4 regions of the Serratia sp. CoH_122_TC_1 genome follow, and region 4 is predicted to be linked to each of the others. Evidence: predicted binding sites of a transcription regulator. Region 4 holds the regulator's gene; each other region holds the start of a gene.
The links. The regulator Fur, encoded in region 4, represses iron uptake genes when iron is present. The targets are predictions, from matches to a motif close to ATAATAATGAGAACNACTATCAA.

Region 1: a site for Fur is predicted at 2,665-2,687, ahead of AC2FC2_RS15085 (Nramp family divalent metal transporter). Genes of this name have one in related genera too.
Region 2: a site for Fur is predicted at 2,879-2,901, ahead of sodA (superoxide dismutase [Mn]). Genes of this name have one in related genera too.
Region 3: a site for Fur is predicted at 1,353-1,375, ahead of ftnA (non-heme ferritin). Genes of this name have one in related genera too.

What each region holds. Positions count from the first base shown of each region.
Region 1 is NZ_JBXWLA010000011.1:2,232-6,257, forward strand. Features, by position in the region: gene AC2FC2_RS15065 (formate/nitrite transporter family protein) at 1-524, opposite strand, end outside; tRNA gene AC2FC2_RS15070 (tRNA-Ala) at 832-907, shown strand; tRNA gene AC2FC2_RS15075 (tRNA-Ala) at 968-1,043, shown strand; gene AC2FC2_RS15080 (NupC/NupG family nucleoside CNT transporter) at 1,161-2,348, opposite strand; gene AC2FC2_RS15085 (Nramp family divalent metal transporter) at 2,727-3,959, shown strand.
Region 2 is NZ_JBXWLA010000006.1:96,345-100,370, reverse strand. Features, by position in the region: gene fdnG (formate dehydrogenase-N subunit alpha) at 1-1,879, opposite strand, end outside; gene fdhD (formate dehydrogenase accessory sulfurtransferase FdhD) at 2,034-2,852, shown strand; gene sodA (superoxide dismutase [Mn]) at 2,980-3,600, shown strand; gene AC2FC2_RS09440 (methyl-accepting chemotaxis protein) at 3,725-4,026, shown strand, end outside.
Region 3 is NZ_JBXWLA010000002.1:172,676-176,701, reverse strand. Features, by position in the region: gene pip (prolyl aminopeptidase) at 1-894, shown strand, start outside; gene AC2FC2_RS03385 (DNA polymerase III subunit theta) at 924-1,154, opposite strand; gene ftnA (non-heme ferritin) at 1,528-2,046, shown strand; gene yobA (CopC domain-containing protein YobA) at 2,371-2,754, shown strand; gene copD (copper homeostasis membrane protein CopD) at 2,758-3,639, shown strand; gene AC2FC2_RS03365 (YebY family protein) at 3,709-4,026, shown strand, end outside.
Region 4 is NZ_JBXWLA010000015.1:43,973-47,998, reverse strand. Features, by position in the region: gene AC2FC2_RS18760 (glycosyltransferase) at 1-653, shown strand, start outside; gene fur (ferric iron uptake transcriptional regulator) at 860-1,306, opposite strand; gene fldA (flavodoxin FldA) at 1,627-2,166, opposite strand; gene ybfE (LexA regulated protein) at 2,395-2,682, opposite strand; gene ybfF (esterase) at 2,974-3,747, opposite strand.

The DNA of each region.
Region 1 (4,026 bases), on a different contig from region 4:
GCTAACCATACTGCCAAACACACCAGCCAATTGCAGCCGACGCCGGAAATGAATGCGTGCAGGAAATCGGCATCGACCTTGGCTTGTGCGATGGACAGGGTTTTGTGCAGGAATGCGCCCTCTGTCAGGCCAAGCAGGTGGCCAAAGAAATAGGCGACAGCCACGCTGCCGACGAAGTTGGCCAGCGTGACCCAGAACCAGTTGCGCAAAATGGCGAAAAACGAAATCTGGCGAGCAAACCAGGCTATCGGTAATGTCATCATATTACCGGTCAGTAACTCACCACCGGCAAGAAGGGTCAGGATCAGCCCGATCGGGAAGACAGCGGCGCCAAGCAATGCGCCGAAGGAGCCCCATTCGGCCGGTAAGGTGCCGATAACGTGGATGTCCAGCAGGAAGCCGGTCGCGATAAAGGCCCCGGCGAGAAAGCCCAGAATGAGCAGGTTGGCGAGTGACGCCTGGCTTTTGTTTACGCCTGCCTGAATGGCTAGCGCAGCGATTTCTTTTGGTGAATGCAACGACATAACTGACTCGGTTTATAGTTGTGGAATTTACGACGGGGGCAGTCTATGCCTGTGGGGCGGGTGACTCAAGCCTAAATCGCTAACATTCCGTTAATTAAAAATCAACACATTGGATAAGGTTTTTTGGTTTTTGTGATGCGGCGCTTGCTGCGGCTGATTTTTACCCATAAACGCGATTTTTTAGCGTGAAACGCGCTGATTTGGCGGCTTTTTCAGCGCTTGGCTGAGTAATTCAATTTAGCCGTTGACAGTGTTTCAGGGGTTTCATATTATGCGCCCCGTTCACAGGATTTTGTGATTGTGGATTGGGGCTATAGCTCAGCTGGGAGAGCGCTTGCATGGCATGCAAGAGGTCGACGGTTCGATCCCGTCTAGCTCCACCAACCTTTATCTCAGAAAGGTTGGGGAATACCGTAACGCCGGTTAAAGCGTACCACTTTTGTGGGGCTATAGCTCAGCTGGGAGAGCGCTTGCATGGCATGCAAGAGGTCGACGGTTCGATCCCGTCTAGCTCCACCACCATTTGAAAAGCCGACCTTAGGGTCGGCTTTTTGCTTTCTGTCTTTCCTGCCTGATGTTGAATCCCAGACAATAAAAAAGGCCGCCGAAGCGACCTTTGTGTCATAGGGTTTTGGCTTAGCCCAGAACCAGGCCTGCGATGGATGCAGACAGGATGCTGACCAGTGTAGAACCATAAACCAGCTTCAGACCGAAGCGAGACACCACGTTGCCCTGATGCTCATTCAGCCCTTTAATCGCACCGGCAACGATACCGATGGAAGAGAAGTTGGCGAAGGACACCAGGAACACGGACAGAATACCCATGCTGCGTGGTGACAGTTCAGCAGAGACTTTCTGCAGTTCCATCATCGCGACGAATTCGTTGGAAACCAGTTTGGTCGCCATGATGCTGCCAACCTGCAACGCTTCGTGCTTAGGAATACCCATAATCCAAGCGAATGGATAGAAGAAGTAGCCCAGAATTTCCTGGAAGCTCAGGCCAAAGATGGCGCTGAACAGGCCGTTGAGCGCGGCGATCAGGGCGATAAAGCCGATCAGCATTGCGGCAACGATAATAGCTACCTTGAAACCAGCCAGGATGTATTCACCCAGCATTTCGAAGAAGCTCTGGCCCTCGTGCAAATTGCCCAGATGCAGTTCTTCTTCTTTACTGGTGTCGTACGGGTTGACCAATGACAGCACAATAAAGGTGCTGAACATGTTCAGAACCAGTGCCGCGACCACGAACTTGGCATCCAGCATGGTCATGTAAGCACCAACGATGGACATGGAAACCGTAGACATCGCGGTTGCCGCCATGGTGTACATGCGTTTTTCTGACATCTTGCCCAGAATATCTTTATAGGCAATGAAGTTCTCAGACTGGCCCAGGATCAATGAGCTAACGGCGTTGAACGATTCCAGCTTGCCCATACCGTTTACTTTTGACAGCACGGTACCAATAATCCGGATGATAAACGGCAGTACTTTAATGTATTGCAGAATACCGATCAGTGCGGAGATGAAGACGATTGGACACAGAACCTTCAGGAAGAAGAAGGCCAGACCTTTATCACCCATGCCACCGAATACAAACTCAGTCCCTTGCCCAGCAAACCCGAGCAGCTTGTCAAACAGCGCTGCGAATCCTTTTACAAAGCCTAAACCCGCTTCCGAATGCAGGAAAAAATAGGCCAGCAGTACTTCAATAACCAACAGTTGAATAACGTAGCGAATGCGGATGCTTTTACGATCGCGGCACACCAAGAGTGCCAGGATCGCGACCACCACTAACGCCAACGCAAAGTGCGCAATATGGGACATGTTTGCTCCAAACTTGAGGCAGGCTGAATTTCGGATGTCATTTTATGTAACGCCACGTTTAAAAACGAGAGCTCTATTGCAAATATGGAAAATCATAGTGGGAAACGTCTTAAAATAGTACGGTAAAGCATAAAAAATCAATAGGTTAATGAATGCATATGAAATTCCTATTCATGCATAAATTTGATTATAAGTCCTTTTATGCTCTGAATTCGGCCCGGAAGAGTGCGGAAAATGTTCACCTCTGGCCGAAACCCTTCGTTAAACCCGTCGTTTTCCTCTATTACAGAGATAAGTATTACCGCTCTAAATGCACTTGATAATTATTATCATTTACATAAGATAACCACAGGCTTATTAGAAGTAAGGGTTCAGAAAATGCTGAACAGTCGTGTGGCTGAAAGTCCCCAGGGCTCATCCAGGAAGATCAAACTTTCTCTGATGGGGCCCGCCTTTATCGCGGCTATCGGCTATATCGATCCTGGCAACTTTGCCACCAATATCCAGTCCGGTGCCTCTTTTGGTTATACCTTGCTCTGGGTGGTGGTGTGGGCCAATGTCATGGCGATGCTGATCCAGCTGTTGTCCGCCAAACTGGGTATTGCTACCGGTAAAAACCTTGCGGAGCATATTCGCGATCGTTTCCCTCGTCCGGCCGTCTGGGCCTATTGGGTGCAGGCAGAAATCATTGCAATGGCAACCGATCTGGCCGAGTTTATCGGTGCGGCGATCGGCTTCAAACTGTTGTTGGGCGTTACGCTGCTGGAGGGCGCGATCCTGACAGGTATTGCCACCTTCCTGATCCTGATGTTGCAAAAACGCGGTGAGAAACCCTTGGAATGGGTGATCGGCAGCCTTCTATTGTTTGTCGCGTTGGCGTACATGGTGGAACTGGTGTTTTCGCAGCCGCAGTTGGGGCCATTATTAAAAGGCATGGCGATACCGGATTTGCCGAACGGCGATGCGGTATTTCTGGCGGCAGGTGTGCTGGGGGCGACCATCATGCCGCATGTTATTTATCTGCATTCATCGTTAACCCAGACCGCAGGGGAAAACTCAAAGGCCGATCGTTACGCGGCCACCAAGGTTGACGTTGCTATTGCCATGACCATTGCTGGGTTTGTAAATCTGGCGATGATGGCTACCGCCGCTGCGGCTTTCCACTTTAATGGCCACAGCGGGATTACCGACCTCGATCAGGCCTATTTGACGCTACAACCCTTGTTGGGCCAGGCGGCGGCAACCATTTTCGGGCTGAGCCTGGTAGCTGCTGGGTTGTCTTCCACCGTAGTGGGAACACTGGCGGGGCAAGTGGTGATGCAAGGTTTTGTTCGCTTTTACATACCGCTGTGGGTACGTCGGGTCGTTACCATGTTGCCGTCGTTTATCGTCATTATGTTGGGGATGGATGCGACGCGCATTCTAGTGTTGAGCCAGGTTTTACTGAGTTTCGGTATTGCATTGGCTCTGGTGCCGCTGCTGTCGTTCACCGGTAATCGTGAGCTGATGGGGGATATGGTGAACAGCCGCACTATACAGGCGACAGGTAAGTTGATTGTGCTGGTGGTGATTGGGCTAAATGGTTATCTGTTGGTGAGCAGTGTTCTTTGAGCGGGCACCCGATAAGGTGTTTTTAGCGAGTGTCACGTTATTTCCGGTCGATAAACGAGCAAGGTAC
Region 2 (4,026 bases), on a different contig from region 4:
CGATAGACCCGTTCTCTTCGGCGAAGCAGCTGGACGGCAAACGGAATACCTCGGTTTGAATCTTCGACGGATCGACGTCGTTAAATTCGCCGTGGTTCTGCCAGAAGTTGGACGTTTCGGTATTGAGTGGATCAATGGTCACAAGGAACTTCAGTTTTGACAGCGACGCCACCACCTTGTTCTTGTTCGGGAACGACGCCACCGGGTTGAAGCCCTGGCAGAAGTAACCGTTGACCTTGCCTTGTGACATCAGCTCGAAGTACTGCAACACATCGTAGCCTTTGTCCCACTTCGGCAACCAGTCAAAGCCCCAACTGTTGTCCTTCTGCGCCTTATCACCGTAGAAGCTCTTCATCATGCTGACGAAGAATTTCGGGTAGTTGCTCCAGTAGTTCACCTGGCCCGGCAGCACCGCTTTCGGCGTGTTTGCTTTCAGGTAAGTGTCGATATCGGTCTGCTTTTCTGAAGGCAATGTCATATAGCCTGGCAGGCTCTGTGACAGCAGGCCCAGATCGGTCAGCCCCTGGATATTGGAGTGGCCACGTAGCGCATTGACGCCACCGCCAGCCATACCCATGTTGCCGAGCAACAGCTGGATCATTGCCATGGTGCGAATGTTCTGTGCGCCGACCGAGTGCTGAGTCCAGCCCAGGGCGTACAGGAACGACGCGGTTTTATCCGCCACGCACGTTTCGGCAATGTATTCGCACACCTTGATGAAATCGTCGGTAGGCGTACCACAGATGTTGTTCACCACCTCTGGCGTATAACGGCTGACGTGCTGTTTCAGCATGTTCCACACGCAACGCGGATCCTGCAGCGTCAGATCACGCTTGGCAAAGCCGTTTTCATCGAGCTGGTAGTTCCAGGTGGTTTTATCGTACTTGCGGTTTTCTGCATCGTAACCGCTGAACAGGCCATCTTCGAAGGTGAAGTCTTCTCGCACCAGCAAGCTGGCGTTGGTGTAGGCGTGAACGTATTCGCGGTTAATTTTGTCGTTGGTCATCAGGTACAGCAACACGCCCGACAGGAAAGCAATGTCGGTCCCGGAACGAATAGGCGTGTAAAAATCCGCCACCGATGCGGTACGGGTAAAGCGCGGATCGATCACGATCAGCTTGGCTTTATTATGAATTTTGGCTTCCATCGCCCAGCGGAACCCCACCGGATGCGCTTCCGCCGCATTACCGCCCATGACGATAATCAGATTCGCGTTCTTGATATCAACCCAGTGGTTGGTCATCGCACCGCGACCAAATGTTGGAGCAAGACTTGCTACCGTTGGTCCGTGTCAGACACGTGCTTGGTTGTCTACGGCAAGCATGCCGAGAGCGCGACTAAATTTTTGGGTCAAATACCCGGTTTCGTTACTGGACGCGGAGGCACACAACATGCCGGTGCTGAGCCAGCGGTTGACGGTCACGCCCTGGTCGTTCGTTTTCACGAAATTGGCGTCACGGTCTTCTTTCATCAGCTTGGCGATGCGCGTGAAGGCGTCGTCCCAAGTGAGGCGTTGCCATTTGTCAGAGCCTGGCGCACGGTATTCTGGATACTGAAGACGGCTTGCACTGTGGATAAAGTCGACCAGACCCGCGCCTTTCGGGCAAAGCGCGCCGCGGTTGACCGGGTGATCCGGGTCCCCTTCAATGTGGAAAATGCTTTCTTTGGCGTTTTTGGCGCCATCACCAAGGCTGTACATCAACAGCCCACAGCCGACGGAACAATACGTACAGGTATTACGGGTTTCACGGGCGCGCAGCAGTTTGTACTGCCGGGTTTCCGCTAACGCGACTTCTGGGGAAAAACCCAGCGCAGCCACCGTCGTTCCTGCCATACCGCCAGCGCAGATCTTAAAGAACTGCCTTCTGCTGACCTGCATGGGGGTCTCCTTTCACTCGCGATTGTCACATTGTTTCAAATGGCGCTTTCCCCCTGGAAGCGGGAAGCGCTAAAATTACTGTTGTTTTTACGGTGGCAATATTACCACAGCGTGTATGTGGTTGTTACAAACAGGTGCCAGTTAAGTGAACAATATAAACTCAGACCAACTTATAAATGAGACACAGCTCACAGGGGTGACCCAGGCTCAGGTTCATCAACGCGGGCAACTCGCCACCGCACAGCCGGACTGGCTGGCGGAAGAAGTCCCGGTTGCGCTGGTCTATAACGGCATCTCTCACGTGGTCATGATGTGCACGCCCAAAGATCTGGAGGCATTCGCCCTGGGTTTTTCCCTGTCGGAAGGCATCATCGAATCACCACGCGATATCTACAGTATAGAGATTAACCAAACCTGTAACGGGCTGGAGGTACAAATAGAGCTCTCCAGCCGTCGTTTTACCGGTTTGAAGGCACGCCGTCGCGCCATGGCAGGCCGCACCGGCTGCGGCGTATGTGGTATTGAACAGTTGGCGGATATTTTCCGTCCGCTGCCTGCGCTACCTTTCACCCAGCGCTTTTCCCTCACCCATCTTGATTCCGCATTGAAACAACTGCGAGAAGTGCAGGAAGTGGGGCAACTGACCGGTTGTACCCATGCCGCCGCCTGGTTATCGCCGCAAGGGGAATTGCTCGGTGGATGTGAAGACGTTGGCCGTCATGTTGCCCTGGATAAACTGCTCGGCGTCCGTGCACAACAGGGTTGGCAGCAGGGTGCGGTATTAACGTCCAGCCGTGCCAGCTATGAAATGGTGCAGAAGGCTGCGATGTGTGGCGTGGAGATTTTATTCGTGGTGTCTGCGGCAACCTCACTGGCCGTGGAGATCGCCGAACGCAGTAACCTCACGTTGGTCGGCTTCAGTAAACCCGGCCGTGCCACGGTGTTTACCCACCCGCAGCGCATTGTTGATTAGGCTAAAGCCACACAATAAGTAGGGCATTGATAATCATTTTCAATATCATTTAAATAACTATAATGATCCGACTGCTTACGCGGTGCTCACATAATGCGCCGCCCATATACCCTTGGAGATGATGATTATGAGTTACTCACTGCCATCCCTGCCGTACGCCTACGACGCACTGGAACCGCATTTCGACAAGCAGACGATGGAAATCCATCACACCAAACACCACCAGACTTACGTTAACAACGCCAACACCGTGCTGGAAGCTTACCCAGAACTGGCTCAATACAGCGTTGAAGAACTGATCCAGGATCTGGATAAAGTGCCTGCTGACAAACGCACCTTCATGCGTAACAACGCTGGCGGTCACGCTAACCACAGCCTGTTCTGGAAAGGCCTGAAAATCGGCACCACCCTGGGTGGCGATCTGAAAGCGGCTATCGAACGTGATTTCGGCAGCGTTGAGAAATTCCAGGAAGAGTTCGAGAAAGCCGCAGCGACCCGCTTCGGTTCAGGTTGGGCTTGGCTGGTGCTGAAAGGCGACAAACTGGCTGTAGTCTCTACCGCTAACCAAGACAGCCCGCTGATGGGCGAAGCCGTTGCCGGCGCTTCAGGTTTCCCAATTGTGGGCCTGGACGTGTGGGAACACGCTTACTACCTGAAATATCAAAACAAACGTCCAGACTACATCAAAGCATTCTGGAACGTGGTTAACTGGGATGAAGCCGCTGCACGCTTCGCTGCGAAGAAGTAATTCGCACTCGGCAATAAAGATACCCGCTTAATGCGGGTATTTTTTTGACCAAAATTCGCTAAAGTTTGACCGCTCTTTGCCGATGGTTTGTTCAATTGACGTTCGCCCGGAAAGGAAAATCATTATGGCGGCATTGCAAACATTGGCAGGAAAGTTCGTTCATCTCACCGTCGGTAAAAAGCTCGGTCTCGGATTTGGTCTCATGCTGTTGCTGACCGCAATCATCGCCGGTACTGGCGCACAGTATCTCCATATCATTGAATCACGGGCCTATCGCATCGATTTTAGCAATCGTCTGAACGACGAAATCAATCAGGCCAAATATAACCGTGCGCTCTTCGGGCAAACCTACAAACCGGAATACCTCAACAATAACCGCACCAGCATCGAAAATGCGGTGAAGCTGATCAACCAGGGCCAGAACCT
Region 3 (4,026 bases), on a different contig from region 4:
ACTGGAGATGGCCACCGGATCTACTGGGAGCTGAGCGGAAACCCGAACGGCAAGCCAGCGGTCTTTATCCATGGTGGCCCGGGCGGCGGCATTTCGCCTTATCACCGCCAGCTGTTCGATCCCCAGCGCTACAAGGTGTTACTGTTCGATCAGCGCGGCTGTGGCCGTTCCAAGCCGCATGCCAGTCTGGATAACAACACCACCTGGCATCTGGTGCAGGACATTGAACGGCTGCGCGAAATGGCCGGTGTGGATCACTGGTTGGTCTTTGGTGGTTCATGGGGTTCTACGCTGGCCTTGGCCTACGCGCAAAGCCATCCACAGCGTGTCAGCGAAATGGTGCTGCGCGGTATCTTCACCCTGCGTAAGCAAGAGCTGCATTGGTATTATCAGGACGGCGCTTCGCGCTTCTTCCCGGAAAAATGGGAACGCGTGCTGTCGATTCTTTCAGCGGAAGAGCGCAAGGACGTGATTGCGTCTTATCGCCAGCGCCTGACGTCAACGGACCCTCAGATCCAACTCGAGGCGGCCAAGCTGTGGAGCGTGTGGGAAGGGGAGACCGTCACCTTGTTGCCAAGCAGTGAGTCGGCTTCCTTTGGTGAGGATGACTTTGCGCTGGCCTTTGCCCGCATTGAAAACCACTATTTCACTCATCTGGGTTTCCTGGACAGCGACGATCAGCTGCTGCGTAACGTCCCGTTGATCCGCCATATTCCAGCAGTGATTATTCACGGCCGCTACGATATGGCCTGTCAGGTGCAAAACGCCTGGGATCTGGCGAAAGCGTGGCCAGAAGCCGAGTTGCATATCGTCGAGGGTGCGGGGCACTCCTTTGATGAGCCGGGCATCCTGCATCAGCTGATGTTGGCGACCGATAAGTTTGCCGGCAAATGACCAAAAGCCCGCCATAAAGGCGGGCTTTATTATTTGGATTTCGGTTCGTACGGCAGACGTGAATACTTGTGTGATTCAACACGGTAGTGCGCCACGCGTTCGCGGAAATAGTCACGCAGATGCGCTGGCTGCTCGCGTTCGACCATTTCCGGGATTACCGGCATGTTATAGCGTTCTTTGAACGCCACGCCAGACGCCGCGAGATCAACGTTCACCTTGTCCATCTCTTCTTTGGAAAGCTCTGCCAGATTGTAACCCACCGTATTCTCCTTACTTGTTACCGCATTGGATCAGCGCAGAAGGTAATGCACCGAGAGGCACTTGGCAAGCCCGAAGCGCAGAGGGGGATATCCGCAGATAATAACGTAGGATACGGAAGGTTATTTATTGCACCAATGGCAATGCAATCTATTTATTTTTTCAAATAAGAATGATTCGTTTTTTGATTAAATGTACGGATGTAAATAGTTATCATAATAATTTAAACATATAACAGAAAATAAATTAACACGTTGATTTTTAATCAATTTAAAATTAAATCCTTGATGATGTAAATCAAGTGTTTTTATTTTGTTTTTACCAAGGCATAATGCGGAAAAATTAAATTGATACCTGCAAAATAAAGGAATGATTATGCTGACGCCTGAAATGACCAAGAAGCTGAATGAGCAACTGAACCTGGAGTTCTACTCCGCGAACTTGTACCTGCAAATGAGCGCATGGTGCAGCGATAAAGGCTTTGAAGGCGCCGCTGCATTCCTTAAAGAACACTCTCAGGAAGAGATGCAGCACATGCAACGTCTGTTCGAATACCTGAGCGACACAGGCGCTTTGCCACTGCTGGGTACCATTGCTGCGCCGCCTGTTGAATTTGCATCCCTGGCTGATGTATTCCAACAAACTTACGAGCATGAGCAACTGATTACCCGCCAGATCAACGAGCTGGCGCACGCGGCAATGTCTGCGCATGATTACTCTACCTTTAACTTCCTGCAGTGGTATGTTGCTGAACAGCACGAAGAAGAGAAGCTGTTCAAATCCGTGCTGGATAAACTGGCGCTGGTGGGCAATAGCGGCAACGCACTGTTCTTCATCGATAAAGATTTGAAGAAAATGGGTGCAGCTGGCGAGAACGGTAACGGCCAGGTCTAAATATTGTTGTTAAAAACCGCGTCCCGGCCTGCCCGGTGCGCGGTTTTTTTATGCCCTGTAGTTGTCGTGGCTTTACAGCGATATGTGCTACTGGATCGCAAAATGCCAGTGTTCTGCTCGACTTGCTGAATGGCACTCGTTATCATTTGACGTGATACGCTACAGGGATGGTAGAGAGTTAAAACAGTGGGTTATCATAATCCTATACTTCTTCTGTTTACCCGTGGCGCAATCATCTGCGGTGGGTTGGGGCTGCTGATACATCGCCCATGCGGTTAGCCTTAACCCTTATTACCCTCGATTATTGCTTTAAGGGATATCACTGTGATCGGTAAAATTCGTTCTTCTTATCGCCTGCTTTCCACCATTTTTGTGCTGTTTGTTGGTTTGTCTTCACAGCAGGCTTTAGCACATGCTCATTTGAAAGTTGAAACACCGGCAGCCGATGCCAGCGTGAGTCCGGCACCGAAAGTGCTGACGCTGAACTTCTCTGAAGGTATTGAGCCTAGTTTTAGCGGCATTAAAATCACCGGGCCGAACAACGCTGAAGTGAAAACCGGTAAATTGCAGCTCGACGCGAACAACAATACCCAGGTTAACCTGCCTATCGAAGGTGAGCTGGCTGCCGGTAAATACAACGTTAATTGGCACGTAGTCTCGGTCGACGGTCATAAAACCAAAGGCCAGTACAGCTTCACCGTAAACTGATCCATGAGTCTGGCGACCCTGTTTGTCCTGTGTCGCTTTGTGCACTTTGCGGCGGTGATGCTGATGTTTGGCACCAGCCTATTCACCGCCTTATTGTCGCCGCAGCGCCTTTCCCCGTATCTCACCCGTGATGTGCGTCCCTTGTTGGTCTCTTGCACCTGGCTTGCCGGGCTTTCCGCCGTGGCATTATTGGCTATTCAAGCCGGGCAGATGGGGGACGGTTGGGCCGATACCTGGCACCTGGAGGTTTGGTGGGCGGTGCTGGGTACGACCTTCGGCGAAGTCTGGCGTTGGCACCTGGGCATTTCATTACTGGCACTGCTGAGCCTGTGGCTGGCAGAACCGCGTCGTACACAACTCTTGGCACTGCTTTCTACATTATTACTGGTTAGCATGGCGTTTATCGGCCACGCGGCAATGCATGAGGGAATACTCGGTGTCCTGCACCGTTTTAACCACGCATTGCACCTGCTGGCAGCCGGTTACTGGTTTGGCAGCCTGCTGCCGTTGTTGGTCTGCCTGCGTTATCTGGCCCAACCGCAGAGCCGCAGCGATGCTATCACCACGCTAATTCGTTTTTCACGTTGGGGTCACCTGGCGGTAGCGCTAGTGGTGTTAACCGGTGTGATTAACAGTTTGATTATTCTCGGCAGTTGGCCGTTGAACGTGGACTCTCCATACCAACGCCTGCTGTTGTTCAAAACCGCATTAGTGGCGCTGATGGTGATGGTCGCACTGGCTAACCGCTACGCCATCGTCCCTGCGATGAGCAGCATGCCACGGCTGGCACAGCGTGGGCTGGTACTCGCCTGTTGGACTGAGGTGGGGTTGGGGGCGGGTGTACTGCTGCTGGTAAGTTTATTTGCAACTTATGCGCCGGTGTAACATTCCGGCTTGCCGGATGCCCCCCAACTGCGGGAAAATTGAATCAAATAGCAACCTTAAGGCCATAACATGAAATCGGTATTACTTGGCATGACGCTGCTGGCAACCGCGACCGGTGCGCTGGCGGCAGACCAACTGGTTAACATCACCAAACTGGAATACGGTAAACAGTGGGCGTTCACCAAAGAAGAAGTGACGCTTCAATGCCGCAGTGGCGGCGCACTGTTCGTACTCAACAACAGCACACTGATGCAGTATCCGCTCAATGCTGCCGCAGAGGCGCAGGTGAAAGCAGGGCAGCAGCGTGCCCAGCCGCTGGATGTCATCCTGCTGGATGACGCCGCCAACCCCGGTAAGAAAATGAGTGTTGAGCCGTACCGTGAACGT
Region 4 (4,026 bases):
GGCGGCAGATAGCGGCTGGGCATTACTGGCGTTCTGCCCAGGGGGGGGGGGAGGCTGTGCCGCCTGAACCGCGGGGATCGTTGCATTTCATGGCGGGACGGCAGGTGGGTGAAGCGGATAAGACCCGCATGGCAAAGCTGATTTTTAGCACGAGCTACCTGGAATACTGTTCCGTTGGCAATCGTGCTGGGCTGGATCTGGTGTCTTTGCAGCAGGCGCAAAATATCGAACCTTACCTGGATCTGATCACCGTGGCTTACGATCGGCGCGGTGAGTTTGTCGGTTTTTTCAATGCGGCGGCCGTCAGTGAACTGTATGCCATAGACACGGACTACCTTTATCGCGATGAAATGAAACCTCTTGATGAGGCTTACGACAGCTTTGTGCAAAGCCACTGTGTCGCTGACGATTATTTTGTCTGTAGCTTGGCGATTGAGAGCCAATTTCGGGGGCTGGGGTATTTTAACCAAATGTTTGCCTTGATTCAGCTACAGGCGGATCAACGCCAGGCGAAAAACATCGCGCTGTGCGTCTGGCAAAGTAGTGATGCCTGCAAAATGTATTTGAACAAGGGGTTCCGCATTCGTGGTGTGTTTGACCAAGCCAAGGCCATGTTTTTTGATCGGCTGCTCTTTCTTGAATATGCATTGTAACGAGTTTACTCATCCGCGTGTCGGCGGGGGAGTTGACGTTGAAGTGGGTGTAAGTGGGAAGTGAGAAGTACCGTGGAGAAGTGCCGCTGCAATTGTTGTCATTTAGCTATGATCTTTCCCCGGGCCTGTCCGGGGATTTTTTTATCTATTTGCTTCAGGCATAAAAAAACCGCCGTTAAGGCGGTTCTCAATGCCGGTTAAGGACATTATTTTTTGTCGTGCAGAGTGTCGTCTTCACGGCAGTCACCCGTTTCACAGTGGCCGTACAGGTACAGGCTGTGGTTGGTGAGCTTGATGCCGTGTTGTTTGGCGATATCACGCTGACGCACTTCGATAGATTCATCGCTGAATTCGATCACTTTGCCACAATCCAGGCAAATCAGGTGGTCGTGATGATGTTGCTGGGTCAGTTCGAACACGGACTTGCCGCCTTCGAAGTTGTGACGAGTCACAATGCCTGCATCATCAAATTGGTTCAGTACGCGGTAAACCGTAGCCAGGCCAATTTCTTCGCCCATATCTATCAGTTTTTTGTACAGATCTTCCGCACTGACGTGATGGCATTCCGGATTTTGCAGTACTTCCAGGATTTTGAGTCGCGGAAGCGTGACTTTTAAGCCGGCCTTCTTCAATGCGGTGTTGTTGTCAGTCATGCGGATTCAGTCCTGTTACTATGCTAATCAAGTTGAGGCGTTCTCGCCTGTGGCATCGGTCGGCACAAAGTGTTAATTGCGTCTCATTATAGAACCGGTTGGCCTAAATAGAAACCGCCGGTTGTTAACAAAGATATAATTGCACTATTGCATGTTGCACACGCAACGTCTTGATGGATGGGATAAACCGATATCTCAGTCTACCTTGACGATGTGAGAAGTTACAAATGTGTATCTTCTATTGCAGTAATCCGTACTGCCGATGACGGCCCTGCCGGCAACACTATGCACTTTGCAGGGCTTTTGTTCAACCTTTGGCGTTACCCGACGATCTCGGCCAGGCTCAACTCTTCGACGATTTGTTTTACCCAACCTTCGACACGTTCATTGGTCAGTTCTGGCTGGCGATCTTCGTCAATGGCGAGACCGATGAAGTGGCTGTCACTCGCCAAGCCTTTCGACGCTTCGAAGTGGTAACCTTTGGTTGGCCAGTGGCCTACAATGGCGGCGCCACGTGGTTCAATGATGTCGCGGATAGTCCCCATCGCATCACAGAAATATTCTGCATAGTCTTCTTGGTCGCCACAGCCAAACAGCGCAACCAGCTTACCGTTGAAGTCGATCTCTTCCAGCGTTGGGAAGAAGTCATCCCAGTCACACTGGGCTTCGCCGTAGTACCATGTCGGGATACCGAGCAACAGAATATCGAAACCTTCCAGGTCTTCTTTGCTGCTTTTGGCGATGTCGTGAATTTCGCAAACATCGTCGCCAAACTGTTGCTTAAGAATTTTCTGGATCATCTTGGCAATGTTTTCGGTATTGCCAGTGTCGCTGCCAAAGAAAATGCCTACATTAGCCATATCGCGTATAACCTTTAAATTCAATAAATTGCATTACACGATGTTAGCGCTGACCACGATAACACCGATTAAAATGATGCCATAGCAAGGGAAACCCTTACCGGTAATTGCGTATCATGCCAGAAATTTACCCCGGGGTTTTATCACGTTTATGCGATACCGGGTGGAATAAAACGATGTTGATCGGGCGTCATCCTTAACGCCGCGCCGCACGTGCGGCTGCAATGATCAATGTTCTGGCTGGTCGTCTGCCAGTTGCGCCAACAGCATTTGCTCAATAAGCTCGCTGCGACTGATATTACGCTGTTCCGCCAATTTGTTCAGGGCGTCCACCGCATCCGCGTTGATCTTCAGTTCCACACGCCGTAAGCCACGGACTTTATCGCGTCGAAGCTGATTACGCTTATTGATTCTAAGCTGTTCATCTCTGGATAGCGGGTTGGTTTTCGGGCGCCCCGGACGGCGTTCATCTGCGAACAGATCCAGCGTCGTGCGATCCGTTTGTTCTTTTGCCATAGGTAGCGGTACTGCAAGGGAGTTTGCATCAAAAAGCGCGTAAACGCTTCTGGATGGTTCGGTTAACACACTTCGGGCCAATAAACCCTAACCCAAATTCACCCCCAGCCCGGCGCTATTGAACACGCTTAGCACGGCGGCAAAATTATAGCGCGCCATATTACCCCAGCAGATGGAGCGACGACAATGTTTAACTGAGCCGAAAACGCGCTAAGCCGTTATCTTTAGCGCGTTTTTTCACCAGATGGCCGTTTTAGGGAGGATTCCTTCTCTGACAAGGGGGCAATTGGCTCAGGCTTCGCCGAGAAAACGGTGAATGGCACGTAACACGGCTTCTGGTTTTTCTGCATGAACCCAGTGCCCAGTGCCTGCAACCACGTGTGCACGTGCCTGTGGGAATTGACGGGCGATATCGGCGCGGTAGCTATCTTGTACATAGGGCGACAGCCCACCACGAATGAACAGCGTCGGGTGCGGCCAGGCGGGGACTTCCTGCCAGCCGGTGATATTTTCATATTGATCGATCAGCGCCGGTAGGTTGAAACGCCATTGGCCCTGATGGAATGACTTCAACAAGAACTGGATCACACCTTCTTCATCCAGATAGCTGCGCATCAACTCCGCAGCCTGTTGGCGCTGCGTGATGCCGGCTGCGCTGACGGCTTGTAACGCGGCAAAAATTTCGTCGTGGCGGCGAACGTGATAGTCCACCGGTGCAACGTCAATAATGATCAGTTTCTCCACTCGCTCTGGCGCGATGGCCGTCAGTGCCATCGCCGCTTTACCGCCCATTGAATGGCCGATAACAATGACCTTCTCCAGATGCAAATCATCCAGCAACGCCAGCAGATCCTGGGCCATTTCCGGGTAGGTCATTACCGCTGAGCGTGGCGACAGGCCGTGGTTACGCAAATCGACTTTAATCACGCTGTGCTGTTGGTTCAGGTCGCGCGCCAGGACGCCCAGATTGTCCAGATTGCCGAATAGCCCGTGGATCAGCATGACCGGCAACGCTGCGGACTCGGTTGCCAGCAATTGATAATGTAATTTCATGGTGAAGTTCATACTGAGAGAGATTCAGATTAGGTTATCATGATTAAAACACCGGATGAACATACCCGTTGCCGTGCTGCCGCTTGAAATCCATGGGGTATAACGCGGATTTTTCATGGTAAGGTGCGGGTTTGGCAACGTGGATGCTGGGCGGACTCTAGGTAATAGTCTGCTTTTGCCGTGTCGGGACACATTGTTATGTTCGCTCCCGCGCTTTTAACCTTATAATCCCATGGCTTGAATGCAGGATCTGGCTTCAGGTTCTAAGTAGAAAAAAACAGTACTGGATAA